DNA from 2 places in the Lactobacillus sp. M0393 genome. Region 2 is predicted to be linked to the other one. Evidence: predicted binding sites of a transcription regulator. Region 2 holds the regulator's gene; the other holds the start of a gene.
The links. Region 2 encodes LexA, which represses DNA repair genes until DNA is damaged. Its sites were predicted from a motif close to CNAACANNTGTTNG; they were not measured.
Positions count from the first base shown of each region.

Region 1: a site for LexA is predicted at 1,984-1,997, ahead of xerS (tyrosine recombinase XerS). Genes of this name have one in related genera too.

Region 1 covers NZ_JACFPK010000002.1:206,580-212,829, forward strand. The annotation lists gene H3R29_RS02340 (manganese-dependent inorganic pyrophosphatase) at 1-135, shown strand, start outside; gene H3R29_RS02345 (helix-turn-helix domain-containing protein) at 177-536, opposite strand; gene xerS (tyrosine recombinase XerS) at 2,052-3,137, shown strand; gene H3R29_RS02355 (NUDIX hydrolase N-terminal domain-containing protein) at 3,156-3,791, opposite strand; gene H3R29_RS02360 (DegV family protein) at 3,840-4,718, opposite strand; gene H3R29_RS02365 (MarR family winged helix-turn-helix transcriptional regulator) at 4,807-5,208, opposite strand; gene H3R29_RS02370 (NFACT family protein) at 5,547-6,250, shown strand, end outside.
Region 2 covers NZ_JACFPK010000004.1:63,114-69,363, forward strand. The annotation lists gene H3R29_RS03950 (ABC transporter ATP-binding protein) at 1-481, opposite strand, end outside; gene H3R29_RS03955 (YneF family protein) at 554-769, opposite strand; gene H3R29_RS03960 (DUF896 domain-containing protein) at 838-1,086, opposite strand; gene lexA (transcriptional repressor LexA) at 1,229-1,852, shown strand; gene H3R29_RS03970 (MerR family transcriptional regulator) at 1,890-2,264, opposite strand; gene H3R29_RS03975 (hypothetical protein) at 2,324-2,623, shown strand; gene H3R29_RS03980 (nucleoside phosphorylase) at 2,849-3,616, opposite strand; gene rplS (50S ribosomal protein L19) at 3,714-4,061, opposite strand; gene trmD (tRNA (guanosine(37)-N1)-methyltransferase TrmD) at 4,179-4,904, opposite strand; gene rimM (ribosome maturation factor RimM) at 4,894-5,409, opposite strand; gene rpsP (30S ribosomal protein S16) at 5,474-5,746, opposite strand; gene ffh (signal recognition particle protein) at 5,834-6,250, opposite strand, start outside.

The DNA of each region.
Region 1 (6,250 bases), on a different contig from region 2:
GTTATAGGTTCAGATGAGGCTTTGGCTTCATTTGAAAAGGCATTTGGTGAGGTTAAGGATTCTGAAATTAGCTTGCCAGGTGTTGTTTCAAGAAAGAAACAGGTTGTGCCACCGTTAACTGAAGCTTTTAAGTAATTTAAAAAACACGAAATAGAGAAAATCTATTTCGTGTTTTTTTAATCTTTGTTAATTTCCTTAGCCAAAATGATGAATGATTTGCATACTCTTTCAGCTTTGTCAGGTGACATTTTTCTAAGTTCATTAAGAACCTTCTTAATAAATACTGGAGTATTATCTTGATGATTTTCAACTTTAACTTCTTTAAAGCGATAGGCATTCATAATAATATCTGGTGTAGTTGTATTTAAGGCTCTGGCAATGGAGTCAAGCTTTTGAATACTAATATTCTGGTTTTTGGTACGCTCAAGACGGGAAATAAAATTGACCGATAAATCGCTTAATTCAGCGAGATCCTCCTGGGTTAATTTCTGTTCACGTCGCCTGCGACATATTTCTTTTCCTAAATTTATACTCATGGAATAAATTCAACCCTTTCAAAAAAATAAATCCATATTCTATAATAACAGATTAATTATAGAATTAAACATTAAAATAAAAAAATAATGAATAAAACACTTGCTTTTAGCAAAATTAAACTCAAACTAAATGTTTTAAACTATACCCCACATAGTATTGTAAGCTATTTTTTGAGAAAATAAAATAAAAAAGCACCAATTAATAACCTTAAAGTGAAAAAGGAAAGAGTGGCAAATATTATATCAAAGACTGCTTTCGCTTGCCAGGTCTGCGAGTAGAAAGGCGCTTGTTTAAAAAAGAGAACAACTAATTGGGTTTATATATTTATAAAGCCTAGAAAGCGCTTTTATTTATATTTTTCCATATTTATGCTAGTTATTTTGAATATAGAAATTAATGACGTATAGTTTAACTATTTTTTGGGGTAGTATTTTATATCTGTTCGCATAATTTTTATATTGTAAATTAAATTTAAAACTAAAATTTCTATCTAAATCATAAAAATACACTGTCAATCTTTATCAGAAAACTTTTAGCAACTTTTGAATATCAAGTAATTTTTGCTTGAGTTCAAGCGGGTGATTTAGGTTTGATATATTTCATCATACTGCAGTAGTAATATACAACTTCGTATAATATATATTATGTAAAGTTATATCAAAAATTCAGGATAGAGGGTTAATCAACAAATACCTTGGTTAAAATATTTATGTTGACACAAGTATTTAGAGTCTTTTAAAATTCAAAAACCGCTTAACTGATCATTTAACAGCAATTAATTATCTCAGTAGTAATTTAAATTTTTCTTACATAGACAGATTTCCATCTTTGAATTCACAAAATTTAATATAGAAACAACTAGTTCTAAATCGTAAAAGTTTATGTATTAAGTGGCAAATCATCATAAGTATGAATCGTTAATGTAAGTGGTAAGTTTAGTGTCTTTTTAATTGGTATAAAGAAAGTGTGCGATTTACTGGAAATAGTAATTTGGTGTTACATTTATTTTATTGCTTTCATTAAAATTATAGTTTTAATGAAAGCAAATAAAGGAAGTATTGCAGTCAAAATTTTCTTTATATCAGACTCTATGGCTCACACAAAGTTAGCAATTAGCGCGTAAGTTTTTAAACGAGATATTTTAAATTGTTGCTTTAAATATGTTAATGTATAGCTTAAAAATAAAGCTGTTTCCCCTCTTTTAAAGTACGCTGCAGCTAGCTCCAATTACCTGGTTTTCTCTCCTAATGCTCTATAATTTTGATCTGAACACTCTATTTTTAGCAATTAATTATCAGGCTTAAACAACTAAATAATATTTATCAAATCACCCTCTTAATTTCTAGCAAATTAAACCGCAGTTCAATAATCTGTGCGATAAATGTACTTGAGCGACTATCTGTTTGATTTTTCCCCTTTCTTTAGGGTAACCAAGAATAAAAAAGACAAACATACATTCTGATTTTGCTTTATAATAGAATACATAATTATTTCAGTCAGGAGAATTTTGCTACGTGGAAACAAAAAGATACTTAGATCTAATCGATGATGAATTGAAAAAAATGCCGGATTTTGTCAAAGATTATAACTTTGGTACCAGTCATTCTTTAGCTACATCCTATCAATATTTAACAGAAATCAGACGTTTCTTTGACTGGCTGCGCCAAGAAGGCATTTCACAGGCTAAAAATAATCAAAAAATTGAAACCGAAACTTTGGCCAAACTGCAGCGCAATGACATTATGCTTTATATTAACTATTTGGGTCACGTCAAAAATAAGCAGGGTAATCTTAACTCCCCCACTACTATCAATCGTTCCATAAATGCGTTAAGGTCCTTGTTTAAGTTTTTAACCATAACCGCTGATAATATTAATGGTCAGCCATATTTTGAACGAAATGTAATGCTTAAAATTGATTCCCTCAATAATACAGAAACGCTGAACTACCGTGCACATGTCCTTGAATCACACATGTATACCGGCAAATTAAAATACCAGTTTCTAGACTTTATTGCTACTAAATACGAACTTCAATGCAATAAACATGCTCTACCGGGTTTTAAAGTTAATAAAGAACGTGATATGGCAATTATTGCATTAATTTTGGGAACAGGGATAAGGGTCTCAGAATGTGCAGGAATTGATGTTTCTGACATTAATTTTAGAAAGGCTACGTTGGACGTAACACGTAAAGGTGGTCAAAGAGACAGCGTTCCAATTGCCGAATGGACAATAATTTATATCAAAGGATATAAAAAGATTCGCCAGGAACGCTATTCAGCCTCAAAAAAAGATGTAGCATTTTTTCTTACACGGTGGCACAATAAAACAAGAAGAATTACTGCCAGTGCAATTGAAAAGATGGTTAATAAATATTCAGCTGCCTTTGGACATCCACTTACCCCTCATAAATTGCGCCATACTGTGGCTTCTGAATTATATGATGTGACTAAAGACCAGGTTTTGGTTGCCCAGCAGCTGGGACAAAAAGGAACTTCAGCAACTGATTTATATACTCACGTCGATCAAAAAAAGCAAAGAGCTGCCTTGAATGAGATTACTGAAGCTGATAAAAACAATAGTAAAAAGCAAGCATAATAGTGCTTGCTTTTTTGGTTATTCGAATCTTGTCTGCCAATTTGAACTTTGATTAGCCTCAAAGCACATTTTTATTTCTGCAAAAGAGTTTCGTGGTACTGACAAAGGTGGCAGATTATCAAAGTCAAAGAACGAGCATTTTTCAGTTTCAGTATTATTGACAAACTTTCCTCCTAAATCTCTGCAGAGAAAAATAACATTGCACACATTGATAGCGCGTTCAACTCGTTTATTATCATGAATGTTAGTTGAATGGTTATTTATGGCAATGATTTGCTCAACCGCGATCTTATGACCAGACTCCTCTTCTGCCTCCTTTATACAATTTGCTTTAACCGTCATATTTGGTTCACACCACCCGCCTGGCATTGACCATAAATTGTCGGTAGACTCTTTCACCAGCAAAATTTTTTGGTTATTAAAAATTGCTGCTCTGGTAGATACTTTAGGTGTCTGATAACCGTCATCACTACTAAATAACCCCTTAATCACATCAATCGGCTCACCAGTTTTAGCAGCCATCATCTTTGTGGCAATTTCTCTTATCTGCTGGTATCTTTCTCTATCAAAACGATCGTGGCCGTATTCAATGCCATCTTGAGCAATACTTTGTAGTTCTATTGCCCACCTTGAAAGTTGGTCTAATTTTTTCATAAAAAGCCCCAATTTCTTAGCAAAAGAGCAACCTTTCAAAGGTTGCTCTTACTTTGTTAAATCAATTTTATCAATATCTATCATCCAGCCAATAGCAAAAGATTTTTCTCCCAAATGTGTCGCAATAACGGGACTAAACTTCGTTACTGAAATATTTTGCTTGGGAAATTTCTCCTTTAAAAAGTCCTCTGCTTCTTCAGCTTGACTTTTATCATTAGAATCAATGATAAAAAGTTTAATTTGGTCTTTATAAGGCAACTTATCAATCTTTTCCACTGTTAAACTTTTAATTTTGATAAAAGCCCGTTTCATTGATCGAATCTTATCAAATGCCACAATATCGCCATCTTTAAAAGTAAGCAGTGGCTTGATGTTCAGCATGGATCCGATAAAAGCAGTGGCATTGCTTAAACGTCCCCCACGACTCAGATTTTTTAAATCATTGACGACAAAAATCTCATCAATGGTTGATTTGATTTTATCTAATTTTACCAGAATGGTATCAAGGTCAAGACCATTCTTTATCATTCTGGCTGCAGCTAAAACCAAATTTCCCTGCAGACGAACTGTCATCCTTGAATCTATAGCATGTAGATTATATTTGGGATTGTTTTCCGATATATTACAAAGTGTCTGATAAAAACCTGAAATTCCGCTTGAAAGTGTAATTGCGATAATAGCTTCATACCCTTCGTCATGTAAGCGATCAAAAAGACGAATTAAATCACCACTACTTGGTTGAGAAGTCTTAGGAAAATCAGCTCCCTCTCTTTGCATTTTAAAAAGCTGATCAGAAGTAATATCAACATTTTCTAAGTACTCTTTTTGACCTATGATTATGGGAATAGATATAACAATAATATTGTTTTTTTCCGCCTCTTGTTTTGTTATGGCGCTAGTACTATCAGTAACTAAAGCAATCTTCATCTAACTTACCTTTCGCTTTTGTCTGTACAACATACGAGAATTATAGCATAAAAAAATAAGTGTTTCGACCATCAACTAGTAGAACAAATTATTTTTCACTTCTTTGTAATAACTCACTGAAGATGCGGTTAAAAGTTGCTACTTCTTGTTTGCTAAGACCTTGCAACAAGGATTCTTCTATCTCTTTTAATACTTGTTTTAATTGGATAATTTTTTGAAGTCCTGTTTCATTTAACAAAACAATTTTGCTTGAATCTTTCTCAGATCTTTTAACTGTAATAAAACTAACTGTTTTCTTCTGCTGTAATTGTCTACTCAATGTAGATAACGAAATTTTTAAATTGTCAGCTAAATCTCCCATTTTTAAAGCTGTATTGTTATTTTGATCGAAATATAGCAAAATTCTAGTTTGTGATAAATTTAAGCCACATTTTCTATTTATTTCGTTTTTTATATTTCCCGCAATTGTGCTAAAAGATAAAACATCCATTTAACTACCTTTTCTGATAAAAACCAAAATAACTTATAAGCATGTATTTAAAAAGTCCATATGTTTTCCCAAAGAAAATTAGTTTGTGAAACAATTGGGTTACCTGTATAGTAATATTATTTACTATTATTTTTTGCTTATAAATATTTATATTAATAACTTTAAATCTATATTACCAGTATATCAGTTTTTTGCAATAGCTGCTTTAAAAAGTAGATTTATAATTAATATATGATTAGTAGTACTCTTTTTTAAGATTTAATCATAAAATCTGCCTAAAGCGAATACAAATTGTTTAATAATTGATATAATAGTAAGCGTGTTTTGAGGTGATAATTATGGCTTTTGACGGCTTATTCATACATAGTCTTTTAAATAGTGTTAAGCCAAAAATAATCAATGGTCGGCTTTCAAAAATATACCAACCATTTGAACAAGATTTAGTATTAACTTTTAGAAAAGAGCGCAAAAATATTCAGTTGTTACTATCGGCAAATGCGCAATACCCTCGGTTTTACATAACTAGCCAGACTATTGCCAATCCTGATAAGGCTCCTACTTTTGTCATGGTACTGCGCAAATATTTGGAAGGCTCAGTATTAAAAGAGATTGAACAGCTGGGTGTGGACCGCATAGTAAATTTTAATTTTAGTAATCGTAATGAGCTGAGAGATCAAGTTCAGTTAGTTTTATCTTTAGAATTAATGGGACGACATAGTAATGTCATACTTTATGATCAAAAAAGTGGACATATAATCGATTTGCTTAAACGGATTAATCCAGATGAAAACAGAGTGCGGCTGCTTTTACCTAAAGCAAAATATGAATTACCGCCCTTAATATCTGGAATAAATGGCTTTGAAGTAACAGAAAAAGAGTTTAGAGAAAAAACTATGCATTCTGATCCAGTAGATTTTGCCAGTCAAATTGGTGGCCTGGATCGTGACGATCGTCAGGAGCTCACTGGTTATTTGGAAGATGATTTTTCTTATTCGTCCTTTAAAACTTTTATGGATCAGTTTAATAAAAAAGGCGCTTTTAT
Region 2 (6,250 bases):
TCAAGCGCCAATCAACAAATGCAATCATTGCAACCATAGTCGATACACTCATGATAAGAGAATCCACCAAAGTTAAAACGCCTTCACCCGCAACTTCCTGGACAGCTGAAACATCATTTGTGGCATGAGCCATTAAGTCCCCGGTTCTGTGACGTTGATAAAAAGTACGATCCATCGCCATAAAGTGATCAAATAATTTCGATCTCAATTGCAATTCAAGTTCAGCAGCTCCACCCCATATTTGTCTACGCCAAAAATAGCGAAAGCCATAAAGCAAAAGAGCGGAGAAAATAATAGCTAAAATTAACAGACTATATTTTTGCCAGCTAATGTGACCCTTATCCAATTGATCTGCCATTAAGCCTAATATTCTTGGTGGTACTAAATTTACAACAGATGTAAGTGCTAAAAATGTAATACCGATGAGGTAACGCTTTTTCTCTTTTTTAAAGAACCATCCTAATTTAAAAAATATTCCCATTATTCACCTTAAAATTCAGTAAAAAAGCGGAGAAATTATTCTCCGCAGCACTAATTCAATCTAGTAAAATTGTTATTTTTGGTGCTTCATCATGTTCATCACTTGGTTGACCTTCTTAGCCGAAGGCTTTTGGCCCATTTGAGACATCATAGCAACAATCATATCTTCACTGATTGGCGGATTATCTTTAAAATATTTTTTCATATATGATCTAGCACCATAGAAGCCCCCTACAAGGCCCAATAATAGTGCAATCACAATCAGAAAAATCGCTAATCCTAAATTCATAAAAAATCACCTCAATTTGTCCAATAGTTATATCTTACCTAAAAAATAAGGAAAATTAAAGATCAAAGTTAATCTTTTCTTAAACCTTTTTTTCTTTGAGCTCGCTTTGCTTTCTCAGACGTAATTTCCTTACCATTCTTGTCAATTATGACTAAATTTTCAACATCTTGCTTGAAGCCAGCTCTAAAATTTTTGATAAATTCCTGGTGTAATTCCTTACGTTCTTTCTCTTCAGCTTCAGTTAAGCCTACGGATTTCTTTTTGTGATAAAGCTCATTAATACGATTGATTAATTTTTTTTCGGGATCTTCACTCATCTTTGCACCTCTCAATTAAAAAATTCTACCTTATTTTGGCAACGAAAAAAAGTATAAATTTTCAGAACGTTTGTTTGCATTATACGAAATATTTTGCTAAAATTAAATATATAAGAAAACGTTTATAATACTGGAGATAATTATGACAACTAAACAAAATACTAAGCAGTTGCAAATTCTACGCTATATATATGAAACAGTTGAGGACAGAGGATTCCCTCCTACTGTACGCGAAATTTGTCATGCTGTAGATTTATCTTCAACTTCAACTGTACACGGCCATTTATCTAGGCTAGAAAATAAAGGTCTACTGATCAAGGATGCCACCAAACCAAGAGCTCTGGAAATAACAGATGAAGGTAAAAAAGCAATTGGCGTCCAGCCGAAAGAAATTCCCGTAGTTGGTGATGTCACAGCTGGTCAACCGATTTTGGCTGTTGAAGATATAGAAGATTACTTTCCCTTACCTCCAGATCTGGCAAACGATGCCGGAGATCTTTTCATGTTGAGAGTTCATGGTGAAAGTATGATAAACGCTGGTATCTTAAACGGAGACAATGTCATTGTCCGTAAGCAGTCTTCAGCAATCAACGGAGAAATTGTAGTGGCTATGACCGATGAAAATGAAGCAACTGTAAAACGGTTTTACAAGGAAAAAGGTCACTATCGATTGCAGCCTGAAAATGATACGATGGCACCGATTATATTGTCAAGTGTTCACATTTTAGGTAAGGTAGTTGGTCTATACCGTAATACTATTATTTAACAAAAGAACTTTATAGCATTATTGGGATAAATAAAAATTATTTTTTACGAGTTTCAATAATGCTTTTTATTTGCAAAATTTCTCCTACTTCTTCCAGCACTTTTTTCTGCATTTTTAATTTGTTTATTTTTGCATTTATAACAGCTATTTTATCCTTAATTAACTTTAGGTTTTGTTTACGCTGCTTTTCAGTACTACACGACTCATCGTGTAGTTTTTTTATGTCCTTTATTTCTTGAAGTGAAAAGCCTAAGCCTTGGAACTCTTTAATTGCTTCAAAAGTATCAGTTTCGTTTTCAGTAAACCAATAGTTTTTTCCCTTACGACCAGGATTTAATAATTTTAAATAGATATAATGTCTAACGGTATCAGGTGTAGTATTTTCCTTTTGAATAAATTCTTTCAAATACATAATTATTTCCTTGACGTTGGGTCGACCCCAGATGGTTAAATTTTTGTGGAGGTATTAAAATGTCATATCTTACAATCTTATTTAATATTATATATGGTGTTATCATGATCAGCGCCAGCTTTCTATCTTTTACTAGTTTGCCAATTTGGCTAATCATGATCAACGTTTTGTCCGCATTAGGAATTATTGCCGGAAGTTTTCTAAAAAAACCACTTTTAACTACTATATTTCTAGTAGCAGTTTTACTTACCGCTCTAGCAAATGGAATTTTTCTTTACGGACAAATCACTTGGTCTCACTGGTTTATCAGACTTATTTTGACTATTATTTTGATTTGCTTGAACTTTAAGTATTTTTAGATATTTATCTAGCAAAATTCCTGTTAATAGTCAAGCGTAACTTCTCAAAATACTGTCATGATGGCAAGAAATTGACTTTCCACAACTAATGCTTTAAATCTATTCACAAACTTTATATTGAAAATATACTTCAAAATATTGCTTCTAAAGCTTTTATGTTATTTGCTTGTGAATTGTGTGGCTGTTTCACTTTGGTTCCACAGCAGTATTTTTTCACAAACTTGGTTAAATTTCCTTAATAATATTTGCTGCCAAATTGATGGCTGTCTCATGAGCATCCCTGCCCCAGCCTCTGTCATCATGCTTTTCTAGGTCTTTAAGAGAATCCGCTGTAAATAATATTTGTGCAAAATCTGCCTCTCTAAGTTGTGCACACGCAGCCATTGCTGCACATTCCATCTCTACACAAGAGGCTCCCAACTCTTTAGCCTGCTTTACTTTCTTGACAGTTTCCCTAAAGAAGCCATCAGTTGTCCAGGTAGTTACTTCTTCAACCTTAAGACCTTCTTCTTTCAGCAATTTTTTGGTCTTAGTTAAAAACTCTGACTTTAAGTCAATATACGTTCCTGGTTTCATATAATGAAAGGATGTGCCCTCGTCTCTAATAGCTTTTGTAGGCACTAGAAAATAGTTCTCTGGTAAATCAACTAAGCAGCCTGCTGATCCGATTGCTAAAATTTGTTTAACACCATAGCTTATTAACCAATCTAATAGCTCTACAGCAGCTGGAGCACCTATCTTTGCCTGACAAAAAGTAATTTTTTGTCCGTCTAAATCAACCTCATAAATTGGAGTTTCTCCTTCGAAGCAGTCAAAGAATCCAAGCTTTTTATGAGGATAACGAGCCAAAAAATCACTGATTACAGCAGGAGTTAAGAATGCAAACAGCAGCTTGGGCTGAAAATGAAAGTTATTAATTTCTTGTTCGTGATCGGGCGCTAAAACAGCCCTCGGATCAGTATCAAAAGTTAACAAAAATGGTTCTTTCATAATTCTCCTCCTCAATAAAAATATATTGCTAAAGATTTTAACATAAACAAAAAAGAGAATCATCCCTTTTGGAAATGATTCTCTTTCACTTAAGCGTAAATTAACGACGCTTTTCTGCAATTCTAGCAGACTTGCCGTGACGATCACGTAAGTAGTAAAGTTTAGCACGACGTACACGACCATGACGCAATACTTCAACTTTAGCAACACGGGGATCGTTTACAGGAAAAGTACGTTCTACGCCGACACCAGATGCCATTTTACGCACTGTGTAACTGGCACCAATGCCAGTGCCCTTACGCTTGATAACTACGCCTTCAAACATCTGAATACGTTCATGTGAACCTTCGACAACACGCACATGAACACGAACTGTGTCCCCTGCACGGAAGTCAGGTATATCATCACGTAATTGTTCTTTAGTTAATTCTTGAATTAATGGATCCATTTTTATTTTCTCCTTCTGCGGCATTCATTAGCGTTTTCTACGTCAGCGGAATACCCCTAACTATTAGTGCAAAATAAATTTACACCTCAATCATACTAGCAAAAATACCAGGTAAAATCAAGTTTGATCTTCTTCTTGTTTTATTTCTGCCAGCATTTTTTCTTCTTCTGCACTTAAAGCATGTTGCTCAAGTAAATCTGGTCTGCGTAAATAAGTTGCACGCAATGCTTCTTTATGACGCCACTGCGCAATTTTTTGGTGATTGCCTGAGGTTAAAACCGCAGGAACTTTCATTCCTTGAAAATTCTCCGGTCTAGTGTATTGGGGATATTCCAGTAACCCATGAGCAAAGCTTTCCTCTACTGGTGAAGCATCATTACCTAAAATTCCGGGAATTAACCTGACTGTAGCGTCTATCATACTCATTGTTGGCAGTTCACCACCTGTCAAAACATAATCACCGATTGAAACAATTTCATCAGCCAAATCATAAACGCGTTGATCAAAACCCTCATAATGACCGCAAATAAATGTCAGGTTTTCTGCTTGAGACCAATCCTGCGCCATTTTTTGATTAAAAGTTTTACCCTGCGGCGCGGTAATGATTACTTTACCTTTATTCTTAATTGAGTCGAGTGCTTTTTTGATCGGCATAATTTGCAAAACCATGCCAGCACCCCCACCATAAGGACTGTCATCAACGTGATGGTGAATATCAGTGGTAAAATCACGAAAATTGACTAAATTGAGCTGCCATTTGCCATCATCTAGCCCACGCCCAAGCATCGAAGTCGTGAGCGGGGTAAACATGTCAGGAAAAAGCGTCAATACATTAATCTTCATTGCGTAATCCTTCCAAAAGTTCTACAAATATCTTTTTATGTGCAATATCTATTTTCTTAACTACTTCATCAATATAGGGGATTAAATATTCATTACCATTTTGTTCGGTAACTTCCCAGACATCGTTTGCACCGGGAGTCTCAATACCAGTTATTTTACCTAAATCATTGCCTGACTGATTATCTATGATTGCACAACCCAAAATATCGCGGTAATAATATGCGCCATCAGGCAGGTCATGTTGATTTTGCTTGCTGACAACTAGCGTTTTTCCTAGCAATTTTTCAGCGCTATCAATATCAGTTATTTCATTAAATTGCACTAGCCAAAATTGCTTAAAAGGTCTACCGCATTTAACAGTTAATTTGGTTTGCGGATTATCCTTTAAAGCTAGTTCTTGGTTTGAGGCAAAGCGTTCTTCAGGAAAATCAGTAATCAGAGCAACTTTTACCTCTCCTTTTAGTCCATGGGTAGACAATATACGCGCAACATCATAAAATTGCATAGTTTCTCCTACTCAAAGAAAAAAGCTTGAAGCAGTTGACTTCAAACTTTTAATAAACGATTCACTATTTATTGAACTTTGAATCATGCAGCTTCTTCATTAAGCCTGCACCTGAAAGTAGTGAACGTACAGTATCTGAAGGTTGTGCACCCTTCTTTAGCCATTCAAAAATTTTATCTTCATCTAATTTCAATTCCTTAGGAACGGAAACTGGATTATAATAGCCAACTTCTTCAATAAAACGACCATCACGTGGCATTCTGGAATCAGCGACAACAATTCTGTAAAATGGCTTTCTCTTGGCACCCATACGGCGCATACGAATTTTTACTGACATAAAATTATTTCCTCCTAAAAGTTACGTTAAATAATATAGCACGTATTTTTAAAGGTGTAAAGTGTTTTTACTTAACAGGTGCTTTTTTTATGAATGATACCTCTTGACCTTCATCCGTTTTTTCTTATTCTTCTTAAATTTCTTCCCCATGTGACGCATAGCCATTCGTCCCATTGGTGAATTCATTCCGGGCAAATTATCCATTCCCTTAAAATTACCCTTGGTAATTTTACTCATCATATCCCTAGCTTGTTTAAATTGCTTAATCATTCTGTTGACTTCAACAATTGGCCGACCGGAACCAGCTGCGATTCTCCTTCTGCGACTTGGATTGAGCAATTCGGGATTTTCTCGTTCTTCTTTAGTCATAGATGAGATGATCGCTTTTATGTAGACAATTTGTTTTTTATCAAAATTAACATTTTTAAGCTGGGGATTGTTAGCCATTCCGGGAATCATCTTCATCAATTGATCAAGAGGACCCATTTTCTCAACTTGTTCAAT